2 linked regions of the Variovorax paradoxus genome follow. The protein of the gene in region 1 interacts with the protein of each later gene in a pairwise test. Links are inferred from orthologs where the notes say so. Each region holds a gene or a part of one and is shown on either strand. Other genes may lie near its edges.

Region 1 (4,441 bases):
TGGCCAAGGACTGGCTGCACGCCCCCGAGGCCGTGCTCGACCAGGTCGAGCAGGCCATCGCAAAGGCCGGGGTCAGCGCAGGACGCTGATGACGCGCTTCACGTCGAGTTCGGTCTTGCCGGTGAGCCGGTCCTTGTCGAACTCGCCGCTGAGCTCGACGCGCACCTTGTCGTCGATCTTCACGCCCGGAGGGAAGTACTTGGCGTCGATCTCGACCTTGATGCGGCCCGTGTCGTCGGCAAAGGTGTAGTGCTCGCCGCCGTCGTGCGAGACGATGAAGCCGCGCACCGTGGCGTGCTGGTCGTCTTGGCCGGTTTCGAGCAACTGCTTGACCGTCAGGTTCGGCACCGACGTCGGGCCGGCGTACTGGGCCCAGGCCGCGGCGATGGGCAGCGCCACGCCGAACGTCAACGCGGTGGTCTTGAGGATCTTCTTGAAATGCATGCGGTCGTTTCTCCTGTGAGTGGCCCAAGGCCAGGTTGCAACAACAGATGGACCGCGCACAGGCCTGGGGGTTCCCCAGGCTCGCGCGGTCCGATCAATCGTAGATGACCTGTGCCTTGCCCGCTTCGGCCTGCGCGGTCCAGCTCGCAAGCGCCGCATCGGTCGGGAAGAACTTGGCGCGCTCGCCCAGTTGCAACTCGACCTGCGCCCCGCCCCGCGCCATCGACAGGCGCACGGGCAGGCCGTGCACCAGATCGCCGACCTCGGTCTGCTCGGTGCGCGCCGGAAAGTCTTTCAGGAGGCGCGCGATCTCGGGCACCTTGCCGTTGACTGCCACGCGCAGGAACTTGCCGAAGCGGCAGCGCGCCGAGGCCAAGTCCCACACCTGCTGCACCTGGAATCGCGCCTCGAAGCCACCGCGCGCGGGCTGCAGCTTGCCGCTCACGATGACGAGCTCGTCGTCCTTCAGCGTGTTGCGGTTGGCGTTGATGAGCGCTTCGTCGGCCGTGGCGTCGATCGACTCCGACTTGTCGTCGAGCTTGAAGATCGCCAGCCGGCCGCGCTGGCCGTTGATCACGCGGAAGTCGCTCACGATGCCGGCAATGACCTGCGGGTCGCGGCTGTCGAGCAGGTCGCCGATCTCGCGCTTGCAGAAGCGCCGCACCTCGTGCGCCACCTCGTCGAACAGGTGGCCCGAGAGGTAGAAGCCGACGGCCGTCTTCTCGAAGGTCAGGCGCTCTTTCACGCCCCAGGGCGTGGCGTCGACCAAGTCGGGCTCCTGCGTGGCCGAGCCGTGTTCGCAGTCGCCGAAGATGTCGACCTGCGACGCATTGGCCGCCGTGGCGTTGGCGAACTCGAAGGCGCGGTCGACCGAGGCAATGAGCGATGCGCGGTTCTGCTGAATCGCGTCGAACGCGCCGGCCTTGATGAGTGCTTCGACCGTGCGCTTGTTGATGCGCTGGCGGTCGATGCGCACGCAGAAGTCGTACAGGCTCTTGAACGGCCCGCCCTCTTCGCGCGCACGCACCACGGCCTCGACCGCGAGCTGGCCCGTGCCCTTCACGGCGCCCAGGCCGTAGCGGATGATCTTGTTGGTGACCGGCTCGAAACGGTAGTTGCCGCGGTTCACGTCCGGCGGCTCGAAGGTGATGTTGAAGTTCTTCTGGGCGTCTTCGAACAAGAGCTTGAGCTTGTCCGTGTCGTCCATTTCCACGGTCATATTCGCGCAGAAGAACTCGGCCGTGTAGTGGACCTTGAGCCAGCCCGTGTGGTACGCCAGCAGCGAGTAGGCGGCGGCGTGCGACTTGTTGAAGCCGTAGCCCGCGAACTTCTCCATCAAGTCGAAGATTTCGTCGGCCTTGTCCTGCACGATGCCGTGCGTGGCCAGCGCGCCCGCGCGGAACTTCTCGCGGTGCTCGGCCATTTCCTCGAGCTTCTTCTTGCCCATCGCGCGGCGCAGCAAGTCGGCGCCGCCGAGCGAGTAGCCGCCCAGGATCTGCGCGGTCTGCATCACCTGCTCCTGGTAGACCATGATCCCGTAGGTCTCGGAGAGCATCTCGGCCACGGCCGGGTGCGGGTACTCCACGTCTTCGCGGCCGTGCTTGCGCGCCACGAAACTGGGAATCAGGTCCATCGGGCCCGGGCGGTACAGCGCGTTCAGCGCGATCAGGTCTTCCAGGCGCGTGGGCCGCGCGTCCTTCAGCATGCCCTGCATGCCGCGCGATTCGAACTGGAACACCGCCTCGGTCTTGCCGTCGGAGAACAGGCGGTAGGTCGGCCCGTCGTTCAGCGGGATGTTCTCGAACGCGAAGTTCTCCTGGCCCTTGTGGCGCTTCATGATGAACTCGCGCGCAATCTCCAGGATGGTGAGCGTCGCAAGACCCAAAAAGTCGAACTTCACGAGGCCGATGGCTTCGACGTCGTCCTTGTCGTACTGGCTCACGGCCGATTCGCTGCCGGGCTGCTGGTACAGCGGGCAGAAGTCGGTGAGCTTGCCCGGTGCAATGAGCACGCCGCCGGCGTGCATGCCGATGTTGCGGGTCATGCCTTCGAGCTTCTGCGCGAGCTCGACCAGCATGCGGACTTCTTCTTCCTTCTCGATGCGCTCCGCGAGCTGCGGCTCCATCTCGATGGCGTAGTTGTTCTTGTCGCCTTCGATCTTGGTCGCGGGCGGATATTGCAGCGTGACCGACATGCCCGGCTTGTTCGGAATCAGCTTGCTGATGCCGTCGCAGAACATGTAGCTCATGTCGAGCACGCGGCCCACGTCGCGGATGGCCGCGCGCGCGGCCATGGTGCCGAAGGTGGCGATCTGGCTCACGGCGTTGCGGCCGTACTTGTCCTTCACGTAGTCGATCACGCGGTCCCGGTTGCCCTGGCAGAAGTCGATGTCGAAGTCGGGCATCGAGACGCGTTCGGGGTTCAGGAAACGTTCGAACAGCAGCTTGTATTCGAGCGGATCGAGGTCGGTGATCTTCAGCGCGTAGGCCACAAGCGAGCCCGCACCCGAGCCCCGGCCCGGGCCCACGGGGCAGCCGTTTTCCTTGGCCCACTTGATGAAGTCGCCCACGATCAGGAAGTAGCCGGGGAAGCCCATGTTCAGGATCGTGTTGATCTCGAACTCGAGGCGTTCCACGTAACGCGGCCGTTCGGCCTCGCGCTTGGCTTCGTCGGGGTACAGGTGCTTCAGCCGCACCTCGAGGCCCTCGAACGATTCCTGGCGGAAGAACTCGTCGATCGGCATGCGCACGCCTTCGGCGATGAAGGGCGTCGGAAAGTCGGGCAGCTGCGGCTTGCCGAGCACCAGCGTGAGGTTGCAGCGCTTGGCGATCTCGACCGTGTTGGCCAGCGCGCTCGGCACGTCAGCGAACAGCGCCTGCATCTCGGCGCTCGACTTGAAGTACTGCTCTTCGGTGAACTTGCGCACGCGGCGCGGGTTGCCCAGAATTTCGCCTTCGGAAATGCACACGCGCGCCTCGTGCGCTTCGTAGTCCTGGCGTTCGGCGAACTGCACTGGGTGCGTGGCGACCACCGGCAGCTTCAGGCGGGCCGCGAGCTTCACCGCGGCAATCACGTGCGGCTCGTCTTCGGGGCGGCCGGCGCGTTGCAGCTCGATGTAGAAGCGGTGCGGGAACATGCCCGCGAGCTGCAGCGCCAGCTCGGCGGCGCGCTCTTCCTGGCCTTGCAGCAGCGGCTGGCCCAGCGGCCCGGCCTGTGCACCCGACAGCGCGATCAGGCCGCCCTGCAGCTCCTGCAGCCATTCGAGCTTGCAGGCCGCCTGCGACTGGCCGCGGCTCACGTTCTGCGTCCAGGCGCGGGCCAGCAGCTCCGACAGGTTGAGGTAGCCCTCGGTGCTCTGCACCAGCAGGATGAGGCGGGTCAACGCGCCGGGCTCCTTGCCCAGCCCGTCGATGAAGATTTCAGCGCCGATGACGGGCTTGACGCCCTTGCCCCGGCCCTGCTTGTAGAACTTGACCGCCCCGAACAGGTTGTTCAGGTCGGTGATGGCCAATGCGGGCTGCTTGTCGGCAGCGGCGGCCTTGATGACTTCGTCGATTCGATTCGTGCCATCGACGACGGAAAACTCGGTGTGCAGACGCAGGTGAACAAACATCCGTCGATTGTAGGAAGCGCCACCCCACGATGTGGTGCGGTGATCCCTACAATCCCGCCCCGTGCAAGAGATTTTGAATATCGCCGCCTACAAGTTCGTGGGCATCAACGACAGCCCCGTGCTGCGTGAGACCCTGCGCGACCGCGCGCAGGCCCTGGGCCTCATGGGCACCATCCTGCTGGCGCCCGAAGGTATCAACCTGTTTCTGGCAGGCACGGCGCAGGCCATCCACGCCTTCCTGGCCGACCTGCGTGCCGATGCGCGCTTTGCCGACCTCGAAACCAAGGAAAGCTGGTCGGCCACGCAGCCCTTCCGGCGCATGCTGGTGAAGCTCAAGCGCGAGATCATCCGCATGGACCACCCCGCGATCCAGCCCGCCGCCGG
Region 2 (3,154 bases), 570 kb from region 1 along the record:
AACTGCGCGTGAGCTTTTTCGCGCAGGAGCTGCGCACGCCGCAGCCGGTGAGCGTGAAGCGGCTCGACAAGGCCTGGGCGCAACTGCAGGCGTAAAAAAGCCCGCGGCGACGCGGGCTTTCTTTATGGCAGCGTGGGCGCTATATGCGGCCCATGAGCACGAGGACCACCACGATCAGCAACACGAGCCCGAGGCCGCCGCTGGGCCCGTAGCCCCAGGACCGGCTGTAACCCCAGCTCGGCAGCGCGCCGATCAGCAGCAGGATCAGGACGATCAGCAGAATGAACGAGAGAGACATGGTTTTCTCCTGGGACGTTTGTTGTAACGAGCCTTCATGCTCATCGCCCCGGGACGCCGCAAGCGCCGGAGAGCCGCCCCTTCGGCGGTCAGGACTGTCCTACCGTGGGCGTCGGCGCTTGGCGCGTGCGTCGTCGGAGAGCAGGGGGTTCAGCCCCACGCCCAGACCCGCGTGGCGAGGCGGGCGGAGTTCATCCGGGTGGCTTTCAGCTTCGCATGAACTCGATCGACAAGGTACCCACGGCAGCCAGCACCAGGCCCATCACGAGGAATCCCGCGGCGCCCAGCGTGGCCAGCAGCGCCCGTCGCCACGGTCGTGTGCGAAAGAAGTAGACCGGAATGCCCAGCACCGGAAAGACGCCCGCAAGCAGCGCCGAGCGGCCGGGCGCGGGCACGCCGCGCACCAGGCCGTCGGCCCGGCACCACATGTAGCACAGCGCCGAAATGAGGAACACATGCACCACGTCGAGCGCGGTGTAGTCCTTGCCGTGCAGTGGCGGCATGAACGCGTCGGCCACGCCCACCAGGAAGAACGACAGGCCCAGGGCCAGCAGGATCCAGCGCGGCCGGTTCATCGCCATTGCGGTGCCTGGATGCTCTGGCTCGCCGGCGTCAGAGCTTCGCGAGGCGGTCGAGCGCGGCGAGGAGCGTCTCGTCCTTCTTGGCGAAGCAGAAGCGCACCACGCGCTGGTCGAAGCCGTCGCCGTAGAACGCGGACAGCGGAATCGCCGCAACGCCGATCTCGCGGGTGAGCCACAGGCAGAAGTCGGCCTCGGAGAGATCGCTCACGGCCGAGATGTCGACGCACTGGAAGTAGCTGCCCTCGCTGCGCAGCAGCTTGAAACGGGTCTTCTCGGCCAGGCCGGCCGCGAACAGGTCGCGCTTGCGCTGGTAGAAAGCCGGCAGCTCCAGGTACGGCTCGGGCCGCGCCATGTACTGCGCGAGCGCGTGCTGCATCGGCGTGTTCACGGTGAACACGTTGAACTGGTGCACCTTGCGGAACTCGGCCATCAGCGGCGCGGGCGCGGCCACGAAGCCGACCTTCCAGCCGGTGACGTGGTAGGTCTTGCCGAAACTGCTGACGATGAAGCTGCGCGCCGCCAGGCCCCGGAAACGCGCCACGCTTTCATGGCGCGAGTCGTCGAACACCATGTGCTCGTAGACCTCGTCGCTGATCACGAACACGTCGGTGGGCGCGAGCAGGTCTTCGAGCTGGCGCATCTCGGCCTCGGTCCAGACCGTGGCGCTCGGGTTGTGCGGCGTGTTGATGATGATCGCGCGCGTCTTCGGCGTGAGCGCGGCGGCGATCTTGTCGAAGTCGGGGCGGAAGGTGCCGGGCACGAGCGGCACGCGCACGACCTTGCCACCGGCCAGGTCGATGTTGGGCACGTAGCTGTCGTAGCAGGGCTCCAGCACGATCACTTCGTCGCCGGGGCGCACGATGGCCAGGATGGCCGTGATGATCGCCTGCGTGGCACCGGCCGTGACGGTGATCTCGGTCGCGGCGCTGTAGCTGCGGCCATAGAGCGCCTCGATCTTGGCGGCGATGGCGTCGCGCAGCGACGGAATGCCCGGCATCGGCGGGTACTGGTTGTGGCCGGCCGCCATGGCGGCGGTCACGTCTTCGAGCAGCTTCGGATCGCAGTGGAAATCGGGAAAGCCCTGGCCGAGGTTCACGGCGTTCTTCTCGGCCGCGAGCGTGGACATCACGGTGAAGATGGTGGTGCCGACAGCCGGCAGCTTGGTGGTGATCTCGGGCGTGCGGGGAGAAGACGAAGGGGTGGCGGTGCTCATGGTCGGTCGTCGCGGGGGAAAAAGCGAAAGGTCAGAGTTCGTAATCTTGTTGATGGCCGCTCAGGGCCTTCGCGATCAGGTTGCGGTCGAGGCGGTCGGACAGCAGCTCGGCGAACTTGAAGACGAAGTTGCGCAGGTAGGCGCTGCGCTTGAAGGCAACGCGCGCGATGTTCTGGCCGAACACGTGGCCCATCGGGCGCACCACGAGGTCGGCGTTCGACTCGTCGCGCACGGCCATCTCGGCCACGATGCCCACGCCCAGACCCAGGCGCACGTAGGTCTTGATCACGTCGGAGTCGATGGCTTCGAGCGCGATGCGCGGCGTGAGCTTCTTCTGCGCAAAGGCATGGTCGATGCGCGTGCGGCCGGTGAACGACGGGTGGTACGTGATGATCGGCTCGGCCGCCAGGTCTTCGAGCGACACGCGCTCCTTGGCCGCCAGCGGGTGGTCCTTGGGCAGCACCAGCACGTGCTGCCATTCGTAGCAGGGCAGCGTGACCAGCTCGGCATAGCCGTCGAGCGATTCGGTGGCGATGCCGATCTCGGCGATTTCGTCGATCACCATGCGCGCCACCTGGTCGGGCGAGCCCTGGTGCAGGCTCACGTTGACCTTCGGATAGGCCTCGCGCAGGTTGGCCACGGGCACCGGCAGCACATAGCGCGCCTGGGTGTGCGTGGTGGCAATGGACAGCGTGCCGCTGTCCTGCGCACTGAACTGCTCGCCGATGCGCTTCAAGTTGCCCACTTCGCGCATGATGAGTTCGATGCTCGCGATGACGTGCTGGCCGGGTTCGGTGATGCGCTTCAGGCGCTTGCCGTGGCGGGCGAAGATCTCGACGCCGAGCTCTTCCTCAAGTTCGATGATCGCCTTGGAGACGCCGGGCTGCGATGTGTGCAGTGCCTTGGCCGCCTCGGTGAGGTTCAGGCCGCGCCGCACGGCTTCCTGAACAAACTTGAACTGGTGCAGATTCATATCAAATTCCGTCTGATTGCGGAATTCATTATGCCTTTGAAGTCTATAAAAATGACCGGGACTTCAGGATTTGATGGCAAGCCGGGCCAG

What was found. The genes of interacting proteins can lie anywhere in the genome.
Region 2: the proteins of dnaE (region 1) and GFK26_RS23840 interact in binary tests that used the Escherichia coli proteins (3 or more experiments, as listed by UniProt). The link is inferred for Variovorax paradoxus from one-to-one orthologs.

What each region holds. Positions count from the first base shown.
Region 1 is NZ_CP045644.1:5,738,148-5,742,588, forward strand. The notes cover bases 339-4,441. They hold dnaE (DNA polymerase III subunit alpha), read right to left. Parts: upstream 4,058-4,441; coding sequence 539-4,057; downstream 339-538. Other genes in these bases: GFK26_RS26510 (YgiW/YdeI family stress tolerance OB fold protein), read right to left, coding at 339-444; GFK26_RS26520 (sulfurtransferase), read left to right, coding at 4,119-4,441. Outside these bases: GFK26_RS26505 (AAA domain-containing protein), read left to right, coding at 1-89; more of GFK26_RS26510, read right to left, coding at 73-338. UniProt on the Escherichia coli protein: DNA polymerase III is a complex, multichain enzyme responsible for most of the replicative synthesis in bacteria. This DNA polymerase also exhibits 3' to 5' exonuclease activity. The alpha chain is the DNA polymerase catalytic subunit.
Region 2 is NZ_CP045644.1:5,168,987-5,172,140, forward strand. The notes cover bases 1-2,816. They hold GFK26_RS23840 (pyridoxal phosphate-dependent aminotransferase), read right to left. Parts: upstream 2,092-2,816; coding sequence 910-2,091; downstream 1-909. Other genes in these bases: hrpA (ATP-dependent RNA helicase HrpA), read left to right, coding at 1-95; GFK26_RS23830 (DUF3309 family protein), read right to left, coding at 140-298; GFK26_RS23835 (rard protein), read right to left, coding at 504-878; GFK26_RS23845 (CysB family HTH-type transcriptional regulator), read right to left, coding at 2,123-2,816. Also shown: more of GFK26_RS23845, read right to left, coding at 2,817-3,064; GFK26_RS23850 (sirohydrochlorin chelatase), read right to left, coding at 3,128-3,154. UniProt on the Escherichia coli protein: Shows aminotransferase activity with methionine and histidine as substrates, and to a lesser extent also with phenylalanine.